DNA from 3 places in the Streptomyces sp. NPDC031132 genome. Region 1 is predicted to be linked to each of the others. Evidence: riboswitches for the same ligand, from Rfam matches in the RefSeq annotation. Region 1 holds a riboswitch; each other region holds the start of a gene.
The links. A riboswitch is a leader RNA that binds a small molecule or an ion and turns the genes downstream of it on or off. The one in region 1 is predicted to bind cyclic di-AMP.
Positions count from the first base shown of each region.

Region 1 (3,198 bases):
GTTGCCGCCGGCGCAGAAGCTCACCAGGTCCGGTGCGAGCTCCTTGGCCCGGGGGACCTGTTCGGCCACGATCTGGTCGAGGAGGCGCCCCCGCACGGCCAGGTTCGCGTACCGGAATTCGTGTTCCTCGCGCTGATCGGCCAGGAGTACGGCCAGCCGGTCCGCCCAGCCGAGAAAGGTCTCGCCGGGCCCCGGGTCCCCCACCCCCTCGGTGAAGCTGTCCCCGATCGCCGCGTACGAGCCGATGGTTTTGAGTGTCGTCTTCGTCGCTGCCACGAGAACACATCTTTCACCGCGGCACGTGACCTACGCCACCGTAGGCAGGGGTTGACGGACCGTGATCTCTACCACCTGGTCGGTACGGAACGACAGCGCGTGAGGCCGGGACCCCCCTCGGGTCCCGGCCTCACGGGTCCGGTTGCCTCTCTCCGACGGCGGGAGCCGTCAGATGCTCACGCCCTTGGTGCGGAGGTAGGCCAGCGGGTCGATGTCCGAGCCGTAGGACGGCCCGGTGCGGATCTCGAAGTGCAGGTGCGGGCCGGTCGAGTTGCCGGTGGAGCCGGAGAGGCCGATGGTCTGGCCGCCGGTGACGCTCTGGCCGGCCGAGACGGAGAGCTGGGACAGGTGGCCGTACTGGGAGTACTTGCCGTCCGCGTGCCGGATGACGACCTCGTTGCCGTACGCGCCGGCCCAGCCGGCGGAGACCACGGTGCCCGCACCCACGGCGCGGACGGTGGTGCCGGAGCTCGCGATGAAGTCGACACCGGTGTGGTAGCCGCTGGACCACATGGCGCCGGGGGTCTTGTACTGGGTCGATATCCCGCCGCCGACGGGGGCGACGAAGCCGGCGGCGGTGACCGTACCGGCGGCGGACTTGGCGGCGGTGCTCTTCTTGGCGGGCGCGGCGGCGGCAGCGGCCGCGGGGGCGGCGGGGGCCGGCGCGGCCTCTGCGGAGTCCTTGCGGTCCGAGGACGGGGCCGGGTCCGAGGCGGGGTGGTGGGCCGAGGACTTCTTCGCCGGGGCCGGAGCGGACTCCTCGGCCGGAGCCGGCGCGGCCGGGGCCGCCTCGCCCCGCGCACCGAGGGTCAGCTTCAGCCCGGGGTGGATCAGCGACGGGTTGGTGCCGACGGCCTCGCGGTTGTCGGCGTACAGCTGCTGCCAGCCGCCCGAGAGGTGGCGCTCCTGGGCGATCTTGGAGAGGTAGTCGCCCGGCACGACCGTGTAGACGGCCGAAGTGGCCGGCGAGCCCTGCGCGACAGCGGCGGGCGCGGCCTGCAGCGCCGCCGGAACCTGCGGGGCCTGCACGGGAGCCGCGGCGGGTGCGGCGGCCGGGGCACCGGCCGCATGGGCGCCGGCGGCACCCAGCAGCGGCAGCGCGAGGGCCGCGCCACCGGAGCCTGCGACGGCGAAGCCGCGCACCACGGAACGGGACTTGGGACGGCGGTGCTTACCCTTTGCAGGCATGGCGAATTCCTCTCCGTCGCCTGCGAGGTGAGCTGTCGGGTTCGGACTGGAGATGTCCGGCGGCACATGAGCGGAACATGTACGGCTTCACCCCGAGCTGCGCCGATACGAAGATCGGGAACAGCGGCTTACCTGGTTCCCCCGCTCCTGCCGCGCGCGTGAATAGTCGGGTGCGGTTTCCGGACGGCGGCAGGATTCGGCGGTCCATCCGGATCGATCGCGAAGGTAATCGAGTTGAGCCGCACCGAACAAGCCACGAATTTCCCGACGGATTCACAATCCGGGGAGTTCGAGGGAATTCCGGTCACCCTGCGTCCATTCCCCGCCGCCAACAACCGCTCCGGCCGGGCCATTCGACTTTGACGATCAGGCACTCACGGTCACCGTATGATCTGGCTCACGGGGCTGCGCCCGATCTCGCCTCCGGTGATGGCAAGTTGGTCCCAAGTAGCGTAATTCGGACATCCCACGACGACGCGGAGGAGTTCCCGTGACCCAGCAGATACCCCAGCACCCGCGGACGGAGCCCCTACCGGAGCCGGAGCTGGCCGGAGTGCGCAACTTCCGTGACGTGGGCGGACTGCCGACCACCGACGGGCGGAGGGTCAAGCCGGGAAAACTGTTCCGTAGCGGACATCTGGCACATGCCACCGAAACCGATGCAGAATTCCTCGCATCGCTCGGCCTCCACACGATTTTCGACTTCCGCAACAACGCGGACCACGCCCTGGAGGGACTCGACGTCGAGCTTCCCGGCGTGCTGAACGTCAACATCCCGCTGTCGGATCCGGCCGACGGCAAGGAATTCTGGAAGATGGTCCGCGACGGCGACCTCGAGCAGCTCCGCGGAATCCTGGGCGAGGGGAAGGGCGCCGCCCGGATGACCGACTCGTACCGCTCGATGATCAAGCACCGCACCGCCGAGCACGGCCGGGTCGTTCGCGCCCTCGCCGAGGACAGCGTTCCGGCACTCATGCACTGCGCGGCCGGCAAGGACCGGGCCGGCCTGTCGATCGCCGTCACCCTGCTCGCGCTGGGCGTCGGGCGCGAGGCGATCGTGGCGGACTACCTGGAGTCCAACGCCCCGCACCGCCGCTACCGGGTGCGCCGGACCAGCGGGGGGCCCGAGGCCCGCTCCCCCGAGGTGATGGAGCTGCTCGCGCCGCTCTTCGACGCCCGCGCCGAGTACCTGACGGCCGCCTTCGACACCATCGACGAGCACTGGGGCGGGGTCGACCGGTACCTCGCCGAGGGTCTCGGACTCACGCCCGAGACCCTCGGCCGGCTGCGGGAGCAGCTGCTCGACTGACCGCCCGGACCTGCCGTGGAGCAGGCCGTCAGCCGCCGGCGACGGCCTGCTTCACCAGCGTCCTGCCGAAGTCCCACATCAGAGCGCCCCCGCCGTGCGCCTCGTCCATGACCGCGCGGAAGGCGCCGACGAACCGGTCGACGTCCCCCTCGTCCACGACCAGCGGCGGGATGAGCTTGATGACCTCCAGATGGTCGCCGGAGACCTGCGTCAGGATCCGGTGCTTCTGCAGGAGCGGCACCACGACCATCTGGGCGAAGAGCCCCTTGCGGGCCGCCTGGAGCATGGTCCACCGGCTGCGCAGCCCCAGCGAGGACGGCCGCCCGAACTCGATGCCGATCATCAGGCCGCGCCCCCGTACCTCGTGGAGCAGCTCGTACTCGTCCACGAGCGCGGCGAGCCGGCCGCGCAGCAGGTCGCCCATC
Region 1 covers NZ_JBVIGX010000004.1:224,302-227,499, forward strand. Annotated here, with positions in the region: gene ACZ49B_RS08650 (SGNH/GDSL hydrolase family protein) at 1-276, opposite strand, end outside; gene ACZ49B_RS08655 (M23 family metallopeptidase) at 445-1,464, opposite strand; cyclic di-AMP (ydaO/yuaA leader) riboswitch at 1,467-1,643, opposite strand; gene ACZ49B_RS08660 (tyrosine-protein phosphatase) at 1,955-2,773, shown strand; gene ACZ49B_RS08665 (aspartate aminotransferase family protein) at 2,802-3,198, opposite strand, start outside.

Region 2 (3,198 bases), on a different contig from region 1:
GCTCGGTGGCGTCGTAGCCGACGAGCTCCGGGCCGATCTGCTCGATGACCGCGAGGACGGCCTTCTCGACACCCTTGCCCATGTAACGGTTGGGGTCACCGTCACGGAGCTCAATGGCCTCGAAGGCACCGGTGGAGGCGCCGGACGGAACTGCAGCACGGCCGGTGCTGCCATCGTCGAGGCCCACCTCGACCTCGACCGTGGGGTTGCCTCGGGAGTCCAGGATTTCCCGGGCTACGACGACGTCGATGGACGGCACGAGCATCTCCTTCTGGGATGTGACGCTGGGTGTGCGGTGGCATGTCGGGCCGTGGGATGGCCCCGCCGACTAGAGCCTAACCGCCTGCGGGCACCAGGCCGGCCGACCGCCCGCCTCCTGGGACGAAAAAGGGCCCGAATAACCGTCTTCCGGTACATACGGCCCCTGACCGCCGCCGTCCCGGCCGGGTCCGGGCCCGGTCCGGGAGGGGAACAGGAGGGGAACAGGAGGGGGCCGGGCCGGACAAACGCCGCCGCCCGGCGCGTGGGGGGAAGACGCGCCGGGCGGTGGGGATGCTGCGTGTTGTGCTCGCTGCCGCAGTTGTTACGGCAGGGTTCAGCTGAGCTTCAGCTTCTGACCCGGGAAGATCAGGTCGGCGTCCGAGACGATGTCCTTGTTGAGCTCGAAGAGCTTCTCCCAGCCGCCCTTGACGCCGTTGGCCTCGGCGATGGTGCCGAGCGTGTCGCCGGACTTGACCTCGTACGAGCCGTTGCCGGTCTTCGGGGCCGGGGCCGGGGCCTCGGAGCGCTCGGAGCGGGTCGTCGGAGCCTCGGAGCGCTTCGTCTCCTTCTTCGGCGCGGTCGCCTTCGGCTGGGTCTTCTTGGTCTCGGTCTTCTGCTCCGTCTTCTTCGCGGTGTCGGTCGTACCACCGCCGGCGTAAGAGGAGTTGGAGAGGCCGACGCCGCAGGACGGCCACGCGCCCTTGCCCTGGCCCTTGAGGACCTTCTCGGCGATGGCTATCTGCTGCGACTTGGAAGCCTGGTTGGCCTGCGAGGCGTACGCCTTGCCGCCGTAAGCGGCCCAGGTGGAGGACGAGAACTGCAGGCCGCCGTAGTAGCCGTTGCCCGTGTTGATGGACCAGTTGCCGCCGGACTCGCACTGCGCGACGCGGTCCCACTCGGACCCGGTGGCGGCGGAGGCCGAGCCGGCCGCCATCAGCGGGGCGGCGACGGCGACACCGGTGACGCCGGCGAGCGTGACGATGCGGGCGGCCTTGGAGGCGCGGCGGTGCTTGCCCTTGCCGGAAAGCAGCATGGAGTTCTCCTCACCGACGCCTACGAGGTGAGCTGTCGGGTTCGGGCTGATGAGTGCCCGGCCGTGCGACGTGGCGCGCGACTTAACCCCTAGCCGTTTCCGTGACCGTCTCTCAACGGCCGGTCCCGGCGCCTACCTTGGTTCCCCCGCTCCTGCCTTCGGCGCTTGACGCGACGACTGTTCCCTCCGGCCGCCGGCAGGATTCGGCGATGCGGTCGAAGGAGCCCGCGGTGGCGGGCGACTCAGAAGGTAGGCAGGTCTCTCCCCGATGTTCAACGAGGAACACCGGGGAGAAACGCCCCCTACTTGCGCTCCCTTTAGGGGCGTTTGCGCAGGTGAGGCCGCGGTTTGCGGAAGGCTCCAGGCGGGACACGCCAGTTGACCGGAAGAGACACATGTCTCACTTGCAGATTACGGACATTCAGCTCTTACCGGGTGTCCGAAGTGCCGCTATTCCTAGCTTAGATCCAGGTTCTGGCCGGGCTTGATCAGATCTGCGTCCTCGCCGATGACCTGCTCATTGGCCTGGTAGAGCGCGTTCCAGCCGCCCTTGACCCCCTTGGCAGACGCGATGGTGGCCAGACTGTCGCCCGCCTGGACGGTGTACGAGGGGGCCGACGCCCCCTCAGATGCGGCGGGCAGCTCGAGGGCGGGAGTACCACGGTGCTTGCCGGTGGCGGAGGTGTTCGGGACGACACTCGGGTCGGTGGAGGCGCCCGGGGTGCTCGGGGTACCCGGGGCCGTGGGGGCGCCGGGGTCGGCCGGGATGACCGGAGCGGTCGGGTCCGTCGGGTTCCCGGGCGTGGTCGGGCTTCCCGGGGTCGTCGGCGCGGTCGGCGTCGTCGGGGCCGTGGGCGTGCCCGGGGTGATGGTCGGGTCGCCCGGGAGCACCGGGACGGTCGGCGACGTGGACGGCACGTCCGGGTCGGGCATGACGGGCAGTCCGCTGCTCGGCGCGAGCGGCGCCGGCGGGAGCGTGAAGACCGGGGTCGGAGCCGGGGTCGGGGCGCCGAAGTCGTGCGCCTTCGCGCCGGTACCGCCGGCCGGGACCGAGTCGTCGGGGCGCGAGGGGCTGGCGGCGACCGGGCCGAGCGTGCCGGGCAGGCCCGGGTCCACGGACGCGGCGGGTGCCTGCTGGGTCAACCCGGCCGACTCCGAGCACTGCCCCCACGCCTGGGGGCCCTGGGTGCCCAGGACCCGCTCGGCGACGGCGATCTGCTGCGAACGGCTGGCGAGGTCGGGGCGCTCGGCGAAGTCGAGGCCGCCCGAGGAGTTCCACTGCTCCTGCGTGAACGAGAGTCCGCCGTAGGACCCGCTGCCGGAGTTGGCGCTCCAGGAGCCGCCGCTCTCGCACTCGGCGACCTTGTCCCACGTGGAGGCGTCCGCCGCGCTCGCGCCGGTGGCGGCGAACAGCGGCAGGGCCAAGGCGGAACCGGTGACTCCGGCGGTGACGACTATCGCGGGTACCTGGCGGGGGCGTCTGTGGCGGCCGTTCCCGGAACGCATGAGCTGCACCTTTCGCATAACGGCTGGGTAACGGCAGAACCTAGCCGTCTTAGCACGTTAGTCACAACTCTTGACCGGGGCTGACTTACGGTCAGGGGGCCTTCAGATGTTTCGAGCTGTAAACCTGACGGGAAGAGTGCGCAGGCCACGCATGATCAGACCCCCGCGCCAGCGAAGCTCGTTGGACGGAACAGCGAGTTCCAGATCCGGCAGACGCGTCAGCAAAGTCGCAAGCGCCGTCTGCCCTTCAAGTCGTGCGAGCGGAGCGCCCAGACAGTAGTGGATGCCGTGCCCGTACCCGAGGTGCTGGTTGTCGGTACGGGAGAGGTCGAGGGTGTCGGGATCGGCGAACCGCTCGGGGTCCCGGTCGGCCGCGGCGAGGACGACGAGCACCGGAT
Region 2 covers NZ_JBVIGX010000046.1:10,294-13,491, reverse strand. Annotated here, with positions in the region: gene eno (phosphopyruvate hydratase) at 1-265, opposite strand, end outside; gene ACZ49B_RS35530 (transglycosylase family protein) at 596-1,294, opposite strand; cyclic di-AMP (ydaO/yuaA leader) riboswitch at 1,297-1,468, opposite strand; gene ACZ49B_RS35525 (LysM peptidoglycan-binding domain-containing protein) at 1,751-2,800, opposite strand; gene ACZ49B_RS35520 (cytochrome P450 family protein) at 2,903-3,198, opposite strand, start outside.
Region 2: linked by a shared signal. The riboswitch ahead of ACZ49B_RS35530 (transglycosylase family protein) and the one ahead of ACZ49B_RS08655 (M23 family metallopeptidase) in region 1 are both predicted to bind cyclic di-AMP.

Region 3 (3,198 bases), on a different contig from region 1:
CCGTGGCCGCGGCCCGACTGCGCCCCGACAACCGCGCGGTGCTGGTGTACGAGCCGCTCCCGGCAGAGGCCGACGGGGCCGACGAGAACGACGAGAACGAAGGGGCGGAGCAGTGAGCGACACCGCAGCCGTCACGATGACCTTCCACCCGCAGCCGCAGGCCGGCGAGGCCCGGCCGTGGGCCTTCCCGGCCCCCGAGCGGGGCTCGCTGCCCAACGGCCTGACCGTGCTGCGCTGCCACCGGCCGGGCCAGCAGGTCGTCGCCGTCGAGGTCAACCTCGCCGCCCCGCTGGACGCCGAGCCCCAGGGCCTGGACGGCGTGGCGACCATCATGGCCCGCGCGCTGTCCGAGGGCACCGACAAGCACTCCGCCGAGGAGTTCGCGGCCGAGCTGGAGCGCTGCGGCGCCACGCTCGACGCGCACGCCGACCACCCGGGAGTGCGGGTCTCCCTGGAGGTCCCGGCCTCCCGGCTGGCCAAGGCGATGGGCCTTCTGGCCGAGGCGCTGCGCGCGCCCGCCTTCGCCGACAGCGAGGTCGACCGCCTGGTGCGCAACCGGCTCGACGAGATCCCGCACGAGCTGGCCAACCCGCAGCGCCGCGCCGCCAAGGAGCTCTCCAAGCAGCTCTTCCCGGCCACGCTGCGGATGTCCCGCCCGCGCCAGGGCACCGAGGAGACGGTCGCCCGGATCGACTCGGCGGCCGTACGCGCCTTCTTCGAGGCCCACGTACGCCCCGCCACCGCCACCGCGGTGGTCGTCGGCGACCTGACCGGCATCGACCTGGACGCCGTACTGGCGGACACCCTGGGCACCTGGACCGGCAACTTCGCCGAGGCGCTGCCGGTGCCGCCGGTGACCGCCGACGACGCCGGCCGCGTGGTCATCGTGGACCGGCCCGGGGCGGTGCAGACGCAGCTCCTGATCGGCCGGATCGGGCCGGACCGGCACGAACGGGTCTGGGCGGCGCAGGTGCTCGGCACGTACTGCCTGGGCGGCACCCTCACCTCGCGCCTGGACAAGGTGCTGCGCGAGGAGAAGGGCTACACGTACGGCGTGCGCGCCTTCGGCCAAGTGCTGCGCTCCACCGCCGACGGCAAGGGCGCCTCGATGCTCGCCATCAGCGGCTCCGTGGACACCCCCAACACCGGCCCGGCGCTCGACGACCTCTGGAAGGTGCTCCGCACCCTCGCGGACGGCGGGCTGACCGACGCCGAACGGGACGTGGCGGTACAGAACTTGGTGGGGGTGGCCCCGCTGAAGTTCGAGACGGCCGCGGCCGTGGCCGGCACGCTCGCCGACCAGGTCGAGCAGGAGCTCCCGGACGACTACCAGGCCCGGTTGTACGCACAGCTGGCCCAAACGGGCACGGTGGAGGCGACTTCGGCCGTCCTGGCCGCCTTCCCGGTGGACCGCCTGGTCACCGTCCTGGTGGGCGACGCGTCGCAGATCGAGGCGCCGGTGCGGGCGCTCGGGATCGGCGAGGTCACCGTCGTCACCAACTGACGGACATCCCAAGGGGCTCCGGTGGCTTGTCCACCGGAGCCCCTTTTGTCTGTTTAGTGGAGAGGTTGCTTGTATGCGGTGTGGCGTACGCAACAAAAAGGCGTGTCTGTTTGGCGATTGACTGATGATCCGCCTAGCGTCGGCCGTGCTGTCCGTCAGTTGTACGCGCCGCATCCGCGGCACCGGGCAGCGATCGCCGAGTCCCCGTCAGGCGCGAGCCTGGGGAGCCGGGGACCCACATGTGTCCCTGGGGTGAATCGGACCGCCTCGCCAGAGGGGGCCCGTAGGAGACCTTCCTGCTCCGAACCCGTCAGCTAACCCGGTAGGCGAGAAGGAAGGAAAGGATCAACCCCTTCATGGCGTTTGGCAGTCGTGCCGCCGGTAAGCACCGTGGTTCCAGTCGTCTGAGCCGCAAGACCGCCGGTTACGCCGGCATAGCCGCCCTCGCCACCACCGGTGTCGTCGGCTCCCTCGCAGGCCCGGCGTTCGCCGCGTCGGACAAGGCCCCCTCCATGGAGGACACCGGCCTGAACGCCGTCGTGACGGCCGAGGACCTCCCGGTCCAGATCGAGGCCCAGGCCGAGGCCCAGGAGCACGCGGCAGAGGCCGCGGCCGCCAAGGCGAAGGCGGAGGCCGACGCGAAGGCGCGCGCCGCCGAGGCCAAGCAGAAGGCCGAGGAGAAGGCGAAGGCCGAGCGCGAGGCCGCCGAGCGCGCCGCCCGCGAGGCGGAGCGCAAGCGCCTCAACACCTTCGTCGCCCCCGTCGACGGCTCCTACGTCAGCACCCAGTGGCACGCGGGCGGCGGCATGTGGTCCTCCGGCAGCCACACCGGCATCGACTTCCACGCGGCCTCCGGCACCTCGGTGCACGCGGTCGGCGCCGGCACCGTCGTCGAGGCCGGCTGGGGCGGCGCGTACGGCAACAACGTCGTCATCAAGCACAACGACGGCACCTACACCCAGTACGGCCACATGTCCTCGCTGAGCGTCTCCGTCGGCGAGCAGGTCACCCCGGGCCAGCAGATCGGCCTGTCGGGCTCCACCGGCAACTCCAGCGGCCCGCACCTGCACTTCGAGGCCCGTACCGGCGCCCAGTACGGCTCGGACATCGACCCGGTCGCGTACCTGCGCAACCACGGCGTCGACGTCTGACCCGCAGCACTTCACCGAAGGCCCCGGCTCCCCGAGCCGGGGCCTTCGCGTTGTGGCCGCATGTGGCCGCATGGTGGCTGTAAATATTCGCGATTTCCGTCCGCGCTCGGAAAACATCGCTTGTTGCAATAGAGTCGCCTTACGATCCCAGCGGTCGCGGCAATGGCGTCGGCAGTCGGAAATAGGCGGAGGTCCGGACTTGCGTATTCCTGCGCACGCGGTATGCACGGCAATCCGCGACGACATCGTCTCCGGTGTCTTCGAGCCGGGCGGCAGGCTGACCGAGGAGCTGCTGGCGCGGCGCTACGGGGTCTCCCGCGTCCCGGTCCGCGAGGCGCTGCGGACCCTGGAGTCCGAGGGCTTCGTCACCACCCGGCGGCATGCGGGCGCCTGCGTCGCCGAGCCCACCGAGCAGGAGGCGGCCGACCTCCTGGAACTGCGGATGCTGCTCGAGCCGCTGGCGGCCGCCCGGGCCGCCCGTCGACGCACCGAGGCCCACCTCAAGGTGCTGCGCGGGCTGGTCAGACTGGGTCAGGAGCGGGC
Region 3 covers NZ_JBVIGX010000006.1:211,877-215,074, reverse strand. Annotated here, with positions in the region: gene ACZ49B_RS11880 (M16 family metallopeptidase) at 1-116, shown strand, start outside; gene ACZ49B_RS11875 (M16 family metallopeptidase) at 137-1,504, shown strand; cyclic di-AMP (ydaO/yuaA leader) riboswitch at 1,689-1,847, shown strand; gene ACZ49B_RS11870 (M23 family metallopeptidase) at 1,861-2,655, shown strand; gene ACZ49B_RS11865 (GntR family transcriptional regulator) at 2,855-3,198, shown strand, end outside.
Region 3: linked by a shared signal. The riboswitch ahead of ACZ49B_RS11870 (M23 family metallopeptidase) and the one ahead of ACZ49B_RS08655 (M23 family metallopeptidase) in region 1 are both predicted to bind cyclic di-AMP.